Regions from separate parts of the Paenibacillus sp. 1A_MP2 genome, predicted to be linked through region 4. Evidence: riboswitches for the same ligand, from Rfam matches in the RefSeq annotation. Region 4 holds a riboswitch; each other region holds the start of a gene.

Region 1 (4,282 bases), 4.6 Mb from region 4:
CGAAGTTCGGAAATTATACTGCGGCAAATATTTAAGCGGGCGAAAAGTCTCATACAGCAAGGTTTCCAATTCCGCTTCATGATCGATCCACTGCCCCAGTTATTCGATGGAGATATATCGGTGGTCGAATATTTACAACTGGACGAAGCTTTGATACAGACGGCATTTATGCAGTGGCGCAAAGAGGACGATGCTGTTCTAAGTGAGTTATGCGAACGTTTTATAGACCGCAAATTATATAAGTATGTAGAGATTGAACAGATCGACGTAAACATGATTGAAGAGATTCGGGAAGCCTTCACTGTAGCAGGTCTCAATCCCGAGTATGATCTGGAAATTGATTTTCCATCGGATAATCCGTATGATGTGTTTCGTCCGGATGAATCGACGGACAAGCAGATTCTGCTGCTTGATCGGCAAGACAAGTTACATGAGTTGTCAGAGATGTCCGACATCGTCCGTTCAATCAGTGGTCTTCATCGGGGAAAACATCACTTGTATTATCCGCAAAATAAGGTGGATGCGATTGTTCATGAATTACCGTCCCATATACGCCCCTATTTCTCACATTAAATGGTGTGCAATGCTGTTGATGAGTCATGATGCAAAAGGCTTTCTAAAAGAGCTATTTTCATGATACAGTAATCTGCTTTAATGGAGAGTACATGTAGATCGACATAATTTTGTAATCAGAGCAATTAGAATACAACTCAGTCGGCTAAAATTAAGCAACATATAGATATGAAAGAACTCGTTCGCTCTACATGTTGTGCTCAACGAACGAATGAAATGAAATATAGATAAAAGCACGATCTAATTAGTAATATTTATTTCTGGTTAAGATCTGCAGAGTGGATAAGAAGAGATTGTCGTTGATTCGACACGAAGGGAGAAATACAAAATGATGTTGTTCGACACACATACCCACCTGGATGCTCCACAATTCGACGAGGACCGCGAGGAAATGATTCAGCGTGCTGTGGATGCAGGCGTTGGCCGCATGATTAACGTAGGCTTTAACCGGGAGACCATTCCAACCACGATGAAGCTGGCTGAAACCTATGATTTTATATATGCTGCAGTAGGTTGGCACCCTGTAGATGCGATCACGATGCAGGAGGGTGATCTGGAATGGATTGCATCTTTATGCAAGCATGAAAAAGTGGTAGCCATTGGTGAAATTGGTCTAGACTATTATTGGGACACTTCACCAAAAGAGGTTCAACATCGCGTATTACGACAACAGATTGGACTGGCTCGTGAGTTGAATATGCCGATTGTCATTCACAACCGGGATGCGCATGAGGATATTGTAAAGATTCTGCGTGAAGAAAAGGCTGGAGAAGTAGGCGGTGTCATGCATTCGTTCTCTGGCAGCTGGGAAACGGCAAAAATGTGCCTGGATTTGGGCTTCCATCTTTCCTTCGGAGGGCCAATCACGTTCAAAAATGCGAAGCAGCCGAAAGAGGTACTTGAGAAGGTTCCTATGGACCGATTTTTCATCGAAACCGATGCTCCTTATTTGACACCTCACCCTTATCGTGGAAAACGAAATGAGACAGCGCATGTACGTCTGGTTGCAGAAGCAGCTGCGGAAATTAAAGGCATTTCGGTAGAGGAAATTGCAGCAATAACGACCAGAAATGCCATGGAACGATTTGGGATTCGTTAAAATATCGAGCAAAACGGGTGAAAAAGTGAGTTAGGCGGAGTTAATTTGCTTTTTGATCCAAATAAATCAAGAATATTACAATATTTTAACCAAATATTTAGAAAAACGTACTTGAACAACGCTTTACAACATGCATAGAAACAGGATATCATCTTTTCAGTGAATTGTTGTGCGGAAAATTGGACAGATGTTCGGGGGATGAACAAAGGGACACTTTCCGATGAAACAACATTACTTTCATGAATCAGTCTCGCTGAGTCTCCGTTAACGGAGAGCGGGGGAACCAATAGGGCTTAAACATCGGTGATTTCAGCCGATGCGCAACATGCGCTGACCCAAAAGCAGCGTATAAATCTGCGAAGCCGTATTTGATTTCTTCTTTGGGTCTCGGGGTGAATTCAAGGGCGTCCGCCATGAGCGGGTGACCGGAGATAGGGCGGCTCTCTTTCGCCCGAACCCGACAGCTAACCTCGCAAGCGGAAAAGAGAGGCAACCTCGTGCATGAATTTCCGATATTCAGAATCATTCGGAAGCCACGAAAGAGTTCCTCTTAAACTCTTTCTTTGGCTTTTTTGTTTTTGAATAAAAGAAATACTGTCATCATACGGTAAGTATTCAGGAGGATGACATCATGTTGCGAAGAGTGATTCATGGTGCAGAACCGATTATGTTGGTCCGATCTGTGTTCTGTAGAAAATTTGGTATAGTCGCGTCAAAGACATCATGCATTACTTTAGACGGCGAGGCTATGAAGGAGGACGGAGAAGTGGGCACATTCCAACCAGAAGAGACCCATGAGTCACGATCATCCAGTAAGTCTTTCGCGTTGCGGTGGAAGCATGAGAACTTGCGTCAAATGGCATTGATCGCGATTTTCTCAATTGCGCTTACAATCATGATCTTGTTAGTCGTTTACGGTCAGGCCGGGAAACAAATTTCACTGGTTATTGATGGCAAAGCTCAAGCGGTAGAGACTCGTACAGGAATGCTTCAGGAAATGCTGGAGGAGCAGTCAATCACAGTCAGCCCTCACGATCAGGTATCCATGCCCTTGAACGGGGCGATCACAGATGGAGACCGCATCGTTATTGAGCGGGCAGTTCCAGTTAAGATTACGGCAGACGGAGACACCAAGACTCTGTATACAACCGATTCATCGGTAAAAGATGCGATTAAAAAATCAGGTATTCAGATTGCAAGTGAAGACAAAGTGTATCCTGCGCTGGGAACCACTGTTGAAGCGGATATGAAAATTCGGGTAGTGCGCGTAACCAAGCGTACGGTGGAAGTGGAAAAGCCGATCGCTTATAAAGTGATCAAAACGGCTGACCCTAGCTTATACAAAGGCGACAATCGTGTCGTTGTGAGCGGTAAAGAAGGCACACTTGTACAGCATATTGAAAAAGTGTTCCAGGATGGAGAATTGGTCTCCAAAAAAATGGTGGGTAAATCGATCGCAACGAATCGCGTCGATAAAGTTATCGCCGTTGGCACCAAAGCAAAACCTGTTGTGAAAGAGCCAGTGATTCAGACGGTATCGGCGCAGACTTCTACAACCAAAACAGCAACAACCACGAACTCGAAGAAAACCGCTGCCTCGGGCAGCAAAGTAATTACCGTCTCAGGCAATTCTTTTAAATATTCAAAAGTATTGAAAAATGTATCCATGACGGCATACTCTTCTGAAGAGCCCGGTATCGGCACAAAAACAGCATCAGGCACTCGGGTAACCGAGGGACGTACCATTGCGGTTGATCCCAAAATCATTCCGATTGGCTGGTGGGTGTATATCGAGGGCCTTGGCTTCCGTCGTGCGGAAGACACCGGTGGTGCCATTAAAGGCAACAAAATTGATGTGTATTATGATAGTGTGAAGCATGCCCTGAACTTCGGACGGAAGAAAGGCAAGACGGTATATGTGATTGGTCCGGTGAAGCCGGAAGCAAACTAAAATCGTTTTACTTTGATATGGGAATGCTATAAAATATAAGCATGAATGATTCATGCGGAATATGCGTCGGAGGGGTCTGAATTCAGTCTCCCCGCCGTTTAGCAGAGAAGAGGATACTCCTCTTCTTTTTGCGTTAGAAAGGAAGAAATGGAACATGATAAAAGAAGTGATCGTGGTGGAAGGCCGTGATGACACCGTAGCCATTCGCCGTGCGGTTCAGGCAGATACAATTGAGACCGGTGGATCGGCCATCAACCAGCGCATTCTAAAGCGGATTGCACTTGCTCAAGAGAGACGTGGTGTCATCGTACTGACAGACCCGGATCACGCGGGTGAACGTATTCGTAAAATCATTGCCAATAAAGTACCTGGTTGCAAGCATGCCTTCATTCCGGAGGCGGATGCTACGCGCAAAGGCGACATCGGAGTGGAGAACGCCTCACCGGAGGCGATTCGTCATGCACTGGCTCGTGTGCATACGTCATATGAAGGCGCACCAAGTCTGATCGATTGGGAGGATCTGATTGCGGCGGGACTGATTGTGCACCCACAGGCTGCTGCACGTCGCATGGAGATGGGCAATTTGCTGGGCATTGGTTATTGCAACGGCAAGCAGTTCCACAAGCGATTGAGTGTATTCCAGATTACCCGGGAAGAGT
Region 2 (4,282 bases), 680 kb from region 4:
ATTATACGATTTTTGGAAGGGAAAGCGCAGTTAAAATGATAATATTAAAAATGCTTTACATTTAAACTTGAAGCGGGTATAATCAATTCTGTTGCCGATTATTTACGACATGCGGTCGTGGTGGAATGGCAGACACGCTATCTTGAGGGGGTAGTGGGTGTATACCCGTGGAGGTTCGAGTCCTCTCGACCGCATCATAAGAACGATTAAGAAGAAGCTTCCCATACGGGGAGCTTCTTTTTATGTTTTTTTACAGTAAAGATGAGTCCAGACAAAAAAAGGTCACCCGTTTCCCTGAATGCATGCTCATTCTGTCTGCAGGGTTCGGATGGCCTTGAATTGTTATTTAAGCAATTCTTTGATGTCTGCTTCAATTTTATCAGGTGTTGTTTTGGGAGCATACCGTTTCAAAACACGTCCGTTCTGATCCACAAGGAATTTGGTGAAGTTCCATTTGATGGCTTTGGAGCCGAGTACGCCAGGTGCTTCTTTGGTTAGATGCTGGAATAGAGGATGAGCGCTTGAACCATTCACATCGATCTTCTCAAACATGGGGAAGCTGACACCATAGTTCATCTGGCAGAACTCGGCAATATCATCAGAAGAGCCTTTTTCCTGTGCAAACTGGTTGCTTGGAAAACCAAGAACTTCAAATGGGGAATCTTTGAACTTATCCTGGAGTTCTTGCAGACCTTTGAATTGAGGTGTAAGGCCGCATTGGCTTGCTGTATTCACGATAAGCAGTACTTTGTCACGATAGTTGGACATCTCAACTTCCTGACCGCGAAGGGTGTTTACTTTGTAGTCGTAGACTGACATGAAAATCGCCTCCATTTCATATTCTTCTATCATTTATTATATTGATTGCAATTAAATATTGCAAAATTAATATTGTTTTTTTAACGCTATTTGGACCTCTCGTGTATGAACTGTGAATGTTTTGCTACCTGAATTTCGCTAAAGAGAGAATTAGAGAGCTTTGAAGAGATGGGTGGAGAATGGATGTGTTGTAAGCGCTATTATTGATGTGAAATGGCAAAAATCCGTCGATTCGGTGATCTGCGCAGACTTTACACCGATATGGCACGGGTGTATGATTCATATCGTAATTCCAATTTCAATTAAATTTTACATGAAAAACGAAACAAACGATAATATCGCTCTGATTAAGGAACATAATGGAACGATGTTTTAATCGCTGAGTTTCCATTCATTCATGGGTGGGAAACGGGGAACCAACAGGATGAACTGTCCAGGACAGTAGGCATCCATGGGGTGAATTTTCCGGTGACAGCCGGAAATAGGGCGACTCTCGCGCCCGAATCCGTCAGCTAACCTCGTAAGCGTTAAAGGGAGAGGCAACAAGCCGTACGCTGGTTCATAGTGTCTTTTTGCTATGGATTATTGAAGAAGCGTCCGGGAGGCCTTGGTCCCCCACGCTTCTTTTTTGTTGTCTTTTCACGCCAAGGGAGGAACGAATGATGGATAAAGAGATGATCTTAGTGACTGCTCCAAATGAAGCAGGACGTAAATTTATCAAATTGCTGATGTACAAAAAAATGCCGTTTGCCGTTCTGACCAACAGTGCAGGGGAAGAGCGCAGGCTCCGGAGAATTGGTGTGGAGCATGTCATTCGCATGAACACGGCTGCAGCTCAGAAATGGTTTTTGCCGCAAGGCAGTGTAGGCAATGTTTTTATTTTTGAAAATAGCCTAAACCTGACCTGCCGATATTTGCAGATCTGCCGCTCCTGGACATCCAAGTCCCTGTGTGTCATTACAGAACAAAGCCACCCCAAAGGGATCTATCGGGGAATGGGAGCAGACCGTATCGTATATTCCTTGAATGGGGAAGTTGGGTTTCTGCTTAATGGTTAGTGGTACTATTCCTGTGATTGATCCAGTGTCAGCTGCCTGTTATAATTGAAATCATAAATATACGGAATATTGAGGAGACTCATGCATGATGGTGGGTCTTCTTTTTTATGGTTTGGGAAATGGGGAAATGAATTTCCTGTGGCTAACGAGGAGGAATAGGCGTGCCGGATGTACGTGGAATACAATGGTTGTTCTTTGATGTGGGGGATACGCTTGTGGACGAGTGGGAGCCGGTGGATGATATTATTGGTCAGTTCGTTCGAGAAGCTTGTGCGCTTGGTTATCAGGTGGAGATGCAGACAGTACGAGAACTATTTGCCGCCTCCTACCGAAATTACGAGCAATGGCCGATGAAACTGGCTATTCGTACCCTGATCAGCGATGAGCGGCACCGGGAACAGATACAGGAGAAGCTGAAGTTCCGCAAAGAGCTTGAACGCCCCTTCGCGTCAGCCGACGCTGTTCTCCAGACGTTGTCGCAACACTATAAGATTGGCATCATTGCCAATCAGAGCCCGGGGACGGAAAATCGGCTGGATAGCTATGGTTTGCGTAAGTACGTGGATGTGCTGGCCTGTTCCGCTGAAGAAGGAGTGTCCAAGCCTGATCCTGAATTGTATGCTGTAGCTCTGAAACAAGCGGGATGTAAACCGGAGGAAGCGGTCATGATCGGCGACCGGATTGATAATGATATTATTCCGGCTAAGAAGCTGGGTATGCACACGATCCGAATTTTGCAGGGGTATGGCAGGTTCCAGCCGGAGCTAGCAGATGCAGACCGTCCAGACTGGACGGTTGAATCACTGGATGAACTACTTCCCTTGTTGATGGTAACTCAAAATTGATAAATAAACTAAAAGCGGTATTTAGAGCTGATCTCTAATCGGTATGGATCAGGTTGGATTAGGCTGCTGCTAAAAAATATAAAAGGCTGATCATCTCAAGGGATACGTTACTTGAGTTGATCAGCCTTTTTGAGTTAGACAAAATACGGATTAGTTTTCTTTAACCTAGAACAACCGAATGGTCTGGATGATCAGATACACATTCAGGATAACGATAACTCCGGCAATGATCCAGGAGATGATTTTGAGCCACAGCTTGTTAGCAAAATCCCCCATGCTTTTTTTGTCACTCGTAAACATGATCAGTGGAATAACGGCAAAGGGGAGCTGCAGCGACAACAGAACCTGGCTCAGAATCAGCAGTTCTTCTGTTCCGTGCTCTCCGGCAATAGCTGTTACGATAACGGCCGGGATGATTGCAATCAGACGTGTTACCAGCCGACGAAGCCACGCCGGAATACGAATGTTCAGGAAGCCTTCCATTACAATCTGACCGGACAGTGTGCCGGTGAGTGTTGAGTTCTGGCCTGAAGCCAGCAGGGCTACACCGAACAGGATGCTGGCGATGGTGGTTCCCAGCAAAGGTGTCAGCAGATGGTAAGCATCCGTAATTTCCGCAACCTGGGTCATGCCTGCACTATGGAACACGGCAGCAGACACAATCAGGATGGCTGCATTGATGAACAGGGCCAGTGTTAAAGCGATTGTTGAATCCATGGTGGTATACAGAATCGCTTCTTTTTTACCCTTAGTTGTCTTTTCAATCTGACGGGTCTGTACGATAGAAGAATGCAGATACAGATTATGGGGCATCACGGTTGCGCCAATAATGCCGATGGCGATGTAGAGCATGGCTGGATTTTGCAAAATTTCGGCACTGGGTACAAAGCCGTGCATGACGCCGCCCATATCCGGTTTGGCGAGAAAAAGGTCAATCCCGAAGCAGAGGGCGATGGTAGCCATCAGCACAATAACGAGCGATTCCAATGCGCGGAAGCCTTTATTTTGCAGCAAAAGAATGACCAGTACATCGACAGCGGTAATAATGACGCCATATAACATGGGAATGTTGAACAACAGTTTGAGCGCGATGGCTGAACCAATAACCTCGGCAAGGTCGGTGGCTGCAATTGCAAGCTCACACAATATCCATAACACCATCACGACAGGCATGCTGAATCGTTCGCGGCAGGCTTGCGCCAAATCCCGTCCTGTGACAATCCCGAGCTTACCAGCGAGAGACTGTAACACAACAGCCATCAGGTTTGAAATCAGAATAACGGACAATAGGGTGTAGCCGAATTGTGAACCACCTGCAATATCAGTTGCCCAGTTCCCGGGATCCATATATCCAACGGCAACCAGGTAACCCGGTCCAACAAAAGCTAGGAACTTTTTCCACCAAGCAGCGTTCTGAGGCACCTTCATGGAGCTATGGGCTTCCCCGAGAGAGGGGGCCATACCCGCAGCCAATGGTTCATTGGAAGGAGCGTTGAACGGATTTTTTTTACTCATAATATAATCACCCGACTTTGAAGTATTGATATTCTATATGAAGAG
Region 3 (4,282 bases), 1.6 Mb from region 4:
ATCGATCAGATGGTTACAGAAGCAAGCCAGTTGATGGCAGACAAGGTTAATAAAAGCCAAAACATTTTTGAAGTGTTCTGGCAGTACAAAAGCTTCTATGCGACAGGTGTGGGCTATACGCTCTTACTGTCTGCTCTCGGTGTAATATTCGGGGTCATTATTGGTTTGATCATCTGTCTGTTCCGTCTGCATGACGTCGCAATTCTGCGCTGGCTCGGAACAGCTTATGTTGAGGTTATTCGTGGTACACCAATGCTGGTTCAATTGATGATTATCTACTATGGACTTGCGTTGACACTTGGTATTAATTTTACGCCGCTTCAGGCGGGTATTATTACCCTTTCCATTAATAGTGGTGCCTATCTTGCCGAGATTTTCCGTGCAGGTATACAGGGTGTGGATCGCGGCCAGCTGGAAGCAGCCCGTTCCCTGGGGATGGGAAGAGGCGCCGCAATGCGCTACATCATCCTTCCACAAGCGTTCAAAGCGGTGTTGCCGGCGATCGGTAATGAGTTCGTGACAATTATCAAGGAATCCTCCATTATCTCGGTTATCGGTATGGTGGACATTATGTACCAGGCAAGTGTGGTCAAAAACATTACGTACCAAGGAATGAACCCATTCCTGATTGCAGCAGCCATTTACTTTGTGCTGACGTTCATTTTGTCCAAGCTGATGGGTCGACTGGAAAGGAAGTTGAGTGCAAGTGATAGACGTTAGACAATTACACAAATCATATGGAAGCAACGATGTGCTTAAGGGCATCAACGTAACAATAGGCAAAGGTGAGGTTGTCGTGGTCATCGGTCCGTCCGGATCTGGGAAAAGTACCTTCTTACGTTGTCTGAATCTACTGGAGCAGCCTACTTCTGGGGAGATTGATTTTGAGGGAGTATCGATCACGGGTCCCAAACATAACATTAATGCGACTCGTGAAAAAATGGGGATGGTATTCCAGCATTTCAATCTGTTTCCACATAAAACGGTGCAGCAGAACATTACGATTGCTCCCATTAAAGTGAAAAAACAGTCTGCACAAGAAGCGGAACAAATCTGTGAAGATTTGCTCAAAACGGTTGGCTTGTCCGACAAAAAAGATGCCTATCCAAACCAGCTGTCCGGTGGACAGAAACAACGGATAGCTATTGCAAGGGCACTTGCGATGCAGCCGCATGTTATGCTGTTTGATGAACCTACCTCTGCACTGGACCCTGAAATGGTCGGTGAAGTGTTGGATGTCATGAAACGCCTTGCAGTAGGCGGCATGACCATGGTCATCGTGACTCATGAAATGGGCTTTGCCCGTGAAGTAGGTGACCGCATTCTGTTTATGGATGGCGGGGTTATTGTAGAAGAAGGAACGCCGGATGAAGTGTTTGGTCAACCCAAACATGCACGTACACGTGACTTCCTCGCTAAAGTGCTTTAATACAACCAAATCCTAAAGGATGATGGTCAAGGTGGAAACAAAAATTCGTTCTGCGGATGAGAGTTCATCCGATTCATGCATCCCTGTCGACGCCCAGTCGGCAGGGATGTTTTGTTATGTGAGGATACGAACAGATTTACATAAAAAGTAACGTTTCTGTCATCAATGATTTAAGTCCAAATAGACAATTTATTGAAAAAAGTCGCTTGAATTCAGCATAAAAGTTGAAGTGAATTAGCCAGATGGTAACATTTACTACGACTCTTGGTTACAAAATTGTGATATATTTGTTCCTGCCGAAACTTCCGGAGGTGGGAGTGTGGGGGATGTAACGATGCAGAGTGTGCTTGGGGAAGAATCATTTGCACACGGCTTGGGGTGAATTAGGGCTACATAAATTATTCATGTAATTGAACCTATAGGGTGGTTTCCTCCATCCGAATCCGACAACTAACTTCGCAGGCATAATGAGGGAGGAAGACCATGATTAACAAGAAACGTATAGCCAAAACAGCAACAGCTTTGCTGACAGCAGCAATGCTCATTCAAGCCGTTCCGGCTCATGCTGATTCAGTTCATGTGGCCAAAGAGGGGGATACCTTCTACACCTTATCCAAACAATATGGAGTTGGACTTAACGCACTTATTAAAGCTAACAATGACATTTCAGCCTACAACATTTATGGGGGATTGAAAATTACGATCCCTGGTAACACAACGAACACAGCTTCTGCTGCAGCAGCAAAAACAGAGGCCAAAACGGTGACTGCCGCAAGTCTTGACGTAAATTCGGATAGCAAGGTGGTACAGGCCTGGGGGAAAACGTTTGATTACAGCAAAACTGTCGACGTAAAAGCAACAGCATACTCCGCGGATGCTTCCGAAAATGGAGGATGGGGTGCAGTAGATTACTTCGGTAATCCGCTCGAACTTGGCACGATCGCAGTAGACCCTAGTATCATTCCACTGGGTACAAAAGTACTGGTAACGGGTCATACACATCCAGGACTACCTAAACAGGCATTTGTTGCTACAGCCCGTGATGTGGGTGGTGCCATCAAAGGCCATAAAATTGATATCTTTATTCCTGGCAGCAAGCAATCCGTGAACACATTTGGTATTCAGGATGTTGAACTTTACATTTTGAAATAAAATCAAAAGAGTAGCTGCACATGAACATGTGAGACTACAACTGAACCTACATCAAACCGTAAAGGGTGTCCTTCAATCACAATATTGTGATTGAAGGACACCCTTTTGCATATCCGATTTCTGTAGCAACCCAAGCTGCTGGCGCTGCTGCTGAACGCGCTGCGCAGCGAATCTTGATCCTACTTGCCCTTGGGCAGTTCCAACAGTTCATCCAAAGTTACGAGCTCATACCCGCGGTTTCGCAGCTCCTCGATGACTTCAGGCAACGCCTCAATAGTACCATTTAATATCGATCCGACCCCGCCTCCTGCATGCTGCAGAACAATGGAACCAGGTTTGACGGCAGACAGGATGTTTTGTTTGACTTCCTCTTTGGAGAGACCCTTCCAGTCCAGGGAATCGACGTTCCAGTTCACAATGCTGTAATGTTGTTTGGCCGCCCATTGCAGCTGCTGCTCGTTAATGTCGCCATAGGGTGGACGAATCATTTTGGGTGTGTAACCTACCAGATTGCGAATAATATCCCCGGTATGTAAGATTTGTTTGCGAAATGCATTCATGGATAGCTTACTGAACTGGGGGTGATTGTAGCTGTGATTGCCAACAATATGCCCTTCCTTCACCATGCGTTTCACCAAATCCGGATGTTTCTCAGCGCGATGTCCCACGATGAAGAAGGTAGCCCGTACCTTGTATTTTTTTAAAATATCCAGCACTTGAGGGGTGAACCGCGGATCAGGTACATCATCAAAAGTCAGTGCGACCTTTTTTGTTGAAGGGCCGTTGGTTTTGAACGTATCCGCATATTTCTGTCTGAGCTGTCCCAGTGTCAGCTGTTCCTCTTCGGAAGAATCAGACTTCGAAGCAGGTTCGGTTTGCGGGCTTGTAGATGCCCATATCTGAGCAGGGGCGTAACTTCCTCCCAGAAGAATGAACATGATGGATATCATTATGAGGCGTATGCGCATGTTAGTGCCTCCTTTTCCCAAATTGCGTTCTCTTTGGTATGCCCGGGGGGATCCGTATTTATGCATGATGTGAGATGTTTCATTGTTGATTCATTAAATTGTAGCCATAATTCCACCATATATATTACATATAGAAAAGGACAGGTGGAGCAGGATGAATACATACGATTTAAATTCCGTTCGTTTACAGGTGATTGAGGCAGGGGAAGACAAAGTGTTTATGGTAACTGGAGGAAGATCACATATTGGGGCGGTAGCAACATTTTATCCGGACCGGGAACGGGTGAACGGGGCTACGGTGCATATCCCTGGGCATAAAGAACAAGAGCTGTGCGAGAGACTTGCACGTAGAGCTTCTCTGCATTTAAAGGTAACCGTGACTGTGATTATGGGCATTCACTTTGATGCTATTACGCGAATGCAGATTGATGAGATTGTGCAGACTGCAGAGAAGCTGCTGGATGAAGAGCTGTTGAGCCAAACCGGTCCACTGATCCAATAGCTCCAGGTAGGCTAAGTAGCTAAAATCGTTTTTTAAGATTTTTTTTGTTAAAATTGAAACGAGTAGAACATTGCCACGTATGTATGATTATATACAAGGATGAACTATCGACTAGGAGGAATACCATAATGTCCATTTTCAAACGATTGCGCGATTTAACGATGTCTAACATTAATTCCATTATTGACAAGGCAGAAGATCCAATCAAGATGACAGATCAATATATCCGGG
Region 4 (4,282 bases):
ACCGCCGACAACGCCGATCGCCTTGGAAAGAGTACCAATTTGAAAGTCAATGCGGTCGGACAATCCAAAATGCTTCACGGTTCCCGCACCTGCTCCGAGAACGCCCGAACCGTGGGCATCATCCACATAAGTAATCAGATCGAATTCTTCTGCTATTTTCACGATTTCGGGCAGCTTTGCTATATCACCATCCATGGAGAAAACCCCGTCAGTGATGACCATAATTTTATGGTACTGACCGGATTCCTTGGCATCTTTCGCCTGCTGTCTTAAATCATTCATATCCGAATGCTTAAAGCGAATCACCTTAGCTCTCGACAGGCGGCAGCCATCAATAATCGAAGCATGGTTCAGCTCATCGGATAAAATCGCATCATGCTGGTCCATTACCGCGGATATAGCAGCCATATTGCAGTTAAATCCCGATTGATACACGATAACGGCTTCCGTTTTTTTGAAACGGGCCAGTTTTTCTTCAAGCTCAATATGAAGATCCATCGTACCATTGATTGTTCTCACAGCCCCTGCGCCTGCCCCGTATGTCTGCGACGCCTTAACTGAAGCATCAATCAGGCGGTAATCTGTTGCCAGTCCCAAATAGTTATTGGAAGACAAATTGATTAGGGACTTTCCGTCGATACGAATAACAGGACCATTTGCACCCTGCAGCGTATCGATGACGTTATATAGACCTTTAGTCTTTAGATCTTCGATGTTCGAACTTAAAAATTGGTCCAATGCTTGACTTGACATTCCATTCCCTCCTCGATATACGTATGTCCTCGTACAGGAGACATAGTATTCCTCCAAAAAACCCTGTTATAAAAGGAATTAAACTAATTTCAATGTATCATCTTTTTTATTCTTTGTACACATGTGGTGGACAAAAAAATAAAAATATCCGCAAAAAAACATAGCGATTGCTTCCCCCATTCCCGGAAGCAATCGCTACTAAATCTTTGCTTATATCTCTTGCTGTCATTAACCCTTCAGCTTCGTGAGTTAGAAAAAGACGGTTTAGTCTCTAGAACGATATATCCTGTAGTTCCACCTAAAATAGAGTATCAGCTAACTGATATTGGGCATTCAATGAAGGATATTATTCTTGCGATGTATGATTGGGGGCTTGATTATCAAAAGATGCAAGCAAAGAAAACTCCATTTAGCAAAGAGGTATAGTGATGTGAAATGTCTCCTGACAGTTGTCCGGACGACGCCTATTCCATGGGTAGCCAATCTACGATAATGCTTCAACTTGTAGAAGGGTCATCTTACGAGGAGGTGTTCTAAGGCACGCTCTAGTTCATCTTTATTTCTAACCCGGCCCGTATATCAGGCCGGGTGTCGTTTTTTGTACTTAAACAACTTTATTATCAGAGAACATGTCGGGCTTAGAACTGCTGCTGCGGCTGTTGGAGGAACAGCAGAAAAACAGGCAGCTCTACAAATCGTCCTACTCTGATGACTACAGGGATCAGATTTACGTACACAAGCTGGGCCAGGGGATCAAACCGGGATACATTACGCATTCAGGAATGGCTTGGTCACAGCCATTTTTTCGACTAACGAAACATCTATGCCCACTTGGAATACATATCCAAGATATCATCAGCGCAGGTGATGAGCGGAAGCCTGAATATCCTGACAAATATAAAAAAGGCTCTGATCTGCATAAAAACGCAGAACAGAAACCTATTGATGATGAGTATGATGCGGTCGAGAGGACTCGAACCTCCACGGGGGTTAGCCCACACGGACCTGAACCGTGCGCGTCTGCCAATTCCGCCACGACCGCGTATATCATATCTCCGAGAAATTATATCGCGGCGACAAGAAATAATATATCATGTGCAGGTAATTAGTGTCAACAAAAAAAATATAATTTCCCACTTCAATGTATGTAATATAACCAATACATTGTCCAATTTCTCTCCAGTTGAAACAGTAGTTACTTTTTTGTCATCGATTAGAATCCAACATTCGAGTTTTTTCAACATAAAAAGTCAGAATTCCGTTAACATTGAGGTGCTAAGAAAACATTAAAACAGGTTTGACATTTTCGCATTTATGCAATATAGTTTCAAAAGGTTACAAAAACTTAATTATTCATTTGCCGAGTTTCATGTTTGAAAACGGGGGAACCATTTTGGGTGAATTATTCTTATACATAGGAAATATAGGGAACCTTCTACCGAACCCTTAGCTAACTCCGTAGGCATCGAAGGGAGAACACAAATTTTGAAAAAGCTTATCATCTCCATTTTTGGAGCAGCAGTACTATTTACATCCGGGGCAACAAGCACTGAAGCAAGCAGTATTAACACCGTGGTAAACAACATGACAGGCATACCTTACAAATGGGGTGGCACTACGCTCGCCGGGTTTGATTGCTCGGGATTTATGAGATATATTTTCAACAAATACAGCATTGAATTGCCACGTACTTCGCAGCAGCAAGCCAAGGCTGGCACGCCGGTATCCAAAGCTAATCTGCGTACAGGTGACCTGGTGTTCTTTAATACGATGGGTAATGGCATTTCACATACAGGTGTATATATCGGTGGCGGACAGTTCGCTCACGCTTCAAGCAGCAAGGGTGTAAGCATCACTCAATTATCCAATCCTTACTTCAACGATCGTTACGTAACAGCACGCCGGGTAACAGGACAATATATGTATAACAAAATGTTGGGCAAAATATAAGTTGAACACGAAAAGGCTTCGGTTATAACCGGAGCCTTTTCTTTGTCTGCCCTATTTCTACAGAAAGCTGGACAAAATGATTCTGCAATACATAGGTTAATGTAAAGCCTTCTGTACTCTCATTGCACCCTGAGACAACGCATGGCCTCCGCCTACGGCTCCAGCCACAGCCACCGTCTCCATAATCTCCTGATCGGTCGCTCCTTTGGCACGTGCCTCTTCCACATGGTAGAACGTACATACCTCATTATTGGCAAACAATCCAATGCCCAGGGCAATCAGCTGTTTGGTCTTGGCTTCAATCGCTCCTGCCTGAAAACATTCTCCAGTGAACTCATGATAAGACTTCACCACTGCAGGCAGCACGTCGCTTAATTCACCCATCTGATCTTTATAGGCATGAACCTTATCATTCATCAGTGTCATGGTTACCGCACATCCTCTCGGCTGATATGTTACAAACTCTCACTGTACCTATCTTCTCTCCCGAGAGGTGCAATTATGCCAAAACATCCATGGTAAATGAACCTAAAACGCATGTCCTATTCTTCGAGCAGGCTCTTGCGTGGTTCGCTGAACAACTGGTACTGATAATTCCGGTCAAGCTTGACCACACGACGATTCTGACGGCGAATGAGTACCTGCTCCCGTCCCAGGCTACGACAATGCCTGTCACATCATTGGACTGAATCTCGTCCCGAATCACCCTTACTTTTTCACCCGATAAACGCAGTACATCCAATTCTGCATCACTGATCATATTCCCGACGCCTACTTTCTCCATAAAAATTATTTACAAAAAGAGACCTAAATGAAAAGTCATTTAGGTCTCACGTGACTGTATTGGACTGTCATGTCATTCGAAAGTATGTCCCGACTGAAAGTTACCGCTGCGCGTGCTCTTTGCTGTCGTTCTTCTCAAACCAAAAATCAAGCACTTTGGCGGACATCACACGTTCTTCAAGGTACTCCACTTGATGCGGTGTAAATTGTTCTTTCCAAGAGAAGGACAACTCTTCGCACAAGCCTACAATCGTCAGCAATTCTGACCAGGCAACGTAGCGTTTGTACCAGAAAAATTGAGGATGTTCAATCATATAGGGATAAAGGTCATCGAATTCCGTATGTTTACAATCCAGGGCACGCTCAAAATGTACTTTCGATTCCGCCAGCTTATCAATAAAAAATTGTTCTGTTGCCGGTTGGTTACCCATGGTGTTGCCTCCTCTCCCTAACATAACCCCATTATAAATGAAATCAGCGGTCATGCAAAGGCATTGTTATAAAAATAGGCACGTTTTCCTTTAAAAAGTCATATTTCGTTATCGTCAAATTGCACGGTACCGTCATTCAATGAACGAATGCGCACCAACGCTTCAACCGGGATGCCCTGCTCACGAATTGTACGCGCTCCGGCCTGAAAACATTTTTCGACCACGACACCGAATCCAACCAGTTCCGCACCCGAACGTTCGATAATTTTAATAACACCGCGAGCAGCATCGCCATTGGCAATAATATCGTCAATGAACAAAATACGATCATTCTCATGGATATATTCACGGGATACCATAATATC

What was found. Region 4 has a riboswitch for cyclic di-AMP ahead of ACTWJ7_RS24205 (C40 family peptidase). Riboswitches for the same ligand answer to the same signal wherever they lie in the genome.
Region 1: linked by a shared signal. The riboswitch ahead of ACTWJ7_RS01980 (3D domain-containing protein) and the one ahead of ACTWJ7_RS24205 (C40 family peptidase) in region 4 are both predicted to bind cyclic di-AMP.
Region 2: linked by a shared signal. The riboswitch ahead of ACTWJ7_RS27885 (hypothetical protein) and the one ahead of ACTWJ7_RS24205 (C40 family peptidase) in region 4 are both predicted to bind cyclic di-AMP.
Region 3: linked by a shared signal. The riboswitch ahead of ACTWJ7_RS16415 (3D domain-containing protein) and the one ahead of ACTWJ7_RS24205 (C40 family peptidase) in region 4 are both predicted to bind cyclic di-AMP.

What each region holds. Positions count from the first base shown of each region.
Region 1 is NZ_JBQQCS010000001.1:353,972-358,253, reverse strand. Features, by position in the region: gene ACTWJ7_RS01990 (HD domain-containing protein) at 1-573, shown strand, start outside; gene ACTWJ7_RS01985 (TatD family hydrolase) at 902-1,672, shown strand; cyclic di-AMP (ydaO/yuaA leader) riboswitch at 1,914-2,166, shown strand; gene ACTWJ7_RS01980 (3D domain-containing protein) at 2,439-3,623, shown strand; gene rnmV (ribonuclease M5) at 3,778-4,282, shown strand, end outside.
Region 2 is NZ_JBQQCS010000001.1:5,664,498-5,668,779, reverse strand. Features, by position in the region: tRNA gene ACTWJ7_RS27895 (tRNA-Leu) at 112-194, shown strand; gene ACTWJ7_RS27890 (glutathione peroxidase) at 343-819, opposite strand; cyclic di-AMP (ydaO/yuaA leader) riboswitch at 1,187-1,361, shown strand; gene ACTWJ7_RS27885 (hypothetical protein) at 1,479-1,877, shown strand; gene ACTWJ7_RS27880 (HAD family hydrolase) at 2,039-2,722, shown strand; gene ACTWJ7_RS27875 (Nramp family divalent metal transporter) at 2,888-4,183, opposite strand.
Region 3 is NZ_JBQQCS010000001.1:3,354,450-3,358,731, forward strand. Features, by position in the region: gene ACTWJ7_RS16405 (ABC transporter substrate-binding protein/permease) at 1-720, shown strand, start outside; gene ACTWJ7_RS16410 (amino acid ABC transporter ATP-binding protein) at 707-1,429, shown strand; cyclic di-AMP (ydaO/yuaA leader) riboswitch at 1,714-1,910, shown strand; gene ACTWJ7_RS16415 (3D domain-containing protein) at 1,913-2,581, shown strand; gene ACTWJ7_RS16420 (polysaccharide deacetylase family protein) at 2,761-3,549, opposite strand; gene ACTWJ7_RS16425 (prenylated flavin chaperone LpdD) at 3,704-4,051, shown strand; gene ACTWJ7_RS16430 (PspA/IM30 family protein) at 4,180-4,282, shown strand, end outside.
Region 4 is NZ_JBQQCS010000001.1:4,980,635-4,984,916, forward strand. Features, by position in the region: gene ACTWJ7_RS24190 (glycine C-acetyltransferase) at 1-753, opposite strand, end outside; gene ACTWJ7_RS24195 (winged helix-turn-helix transcriptional regulator) at 880-1,179, shown strand; tRNA gene ACTWJ7_RS24200 (tRNA-Leu) at 1,712-1,795, opposite strand; cyclic di-AMP (ydaO/yuaA leader) riboswitch at 2,102-2,233, shown strand; gene ACTWJ7_RS24205 (C40 family peptidase) at 2,239-2,703, shown strand; gene ACTWJ7_RS24210 (carboxymuconolactone decarboxylase family protein) at 2,800-3,129, opposite strand; partial or broken gene ACTWJ7_RS24215 (hypothetical protein) at 3,246-3,463, opposite strand; gene ACTWJ7_RS24220 (hypothetical protein) at 3,588-3,917, opposite strand; gene ACTWJ7_RS24225 (xanthine phosphoribosyltransferase) at 4,016-4,282, opposite strand, start outside.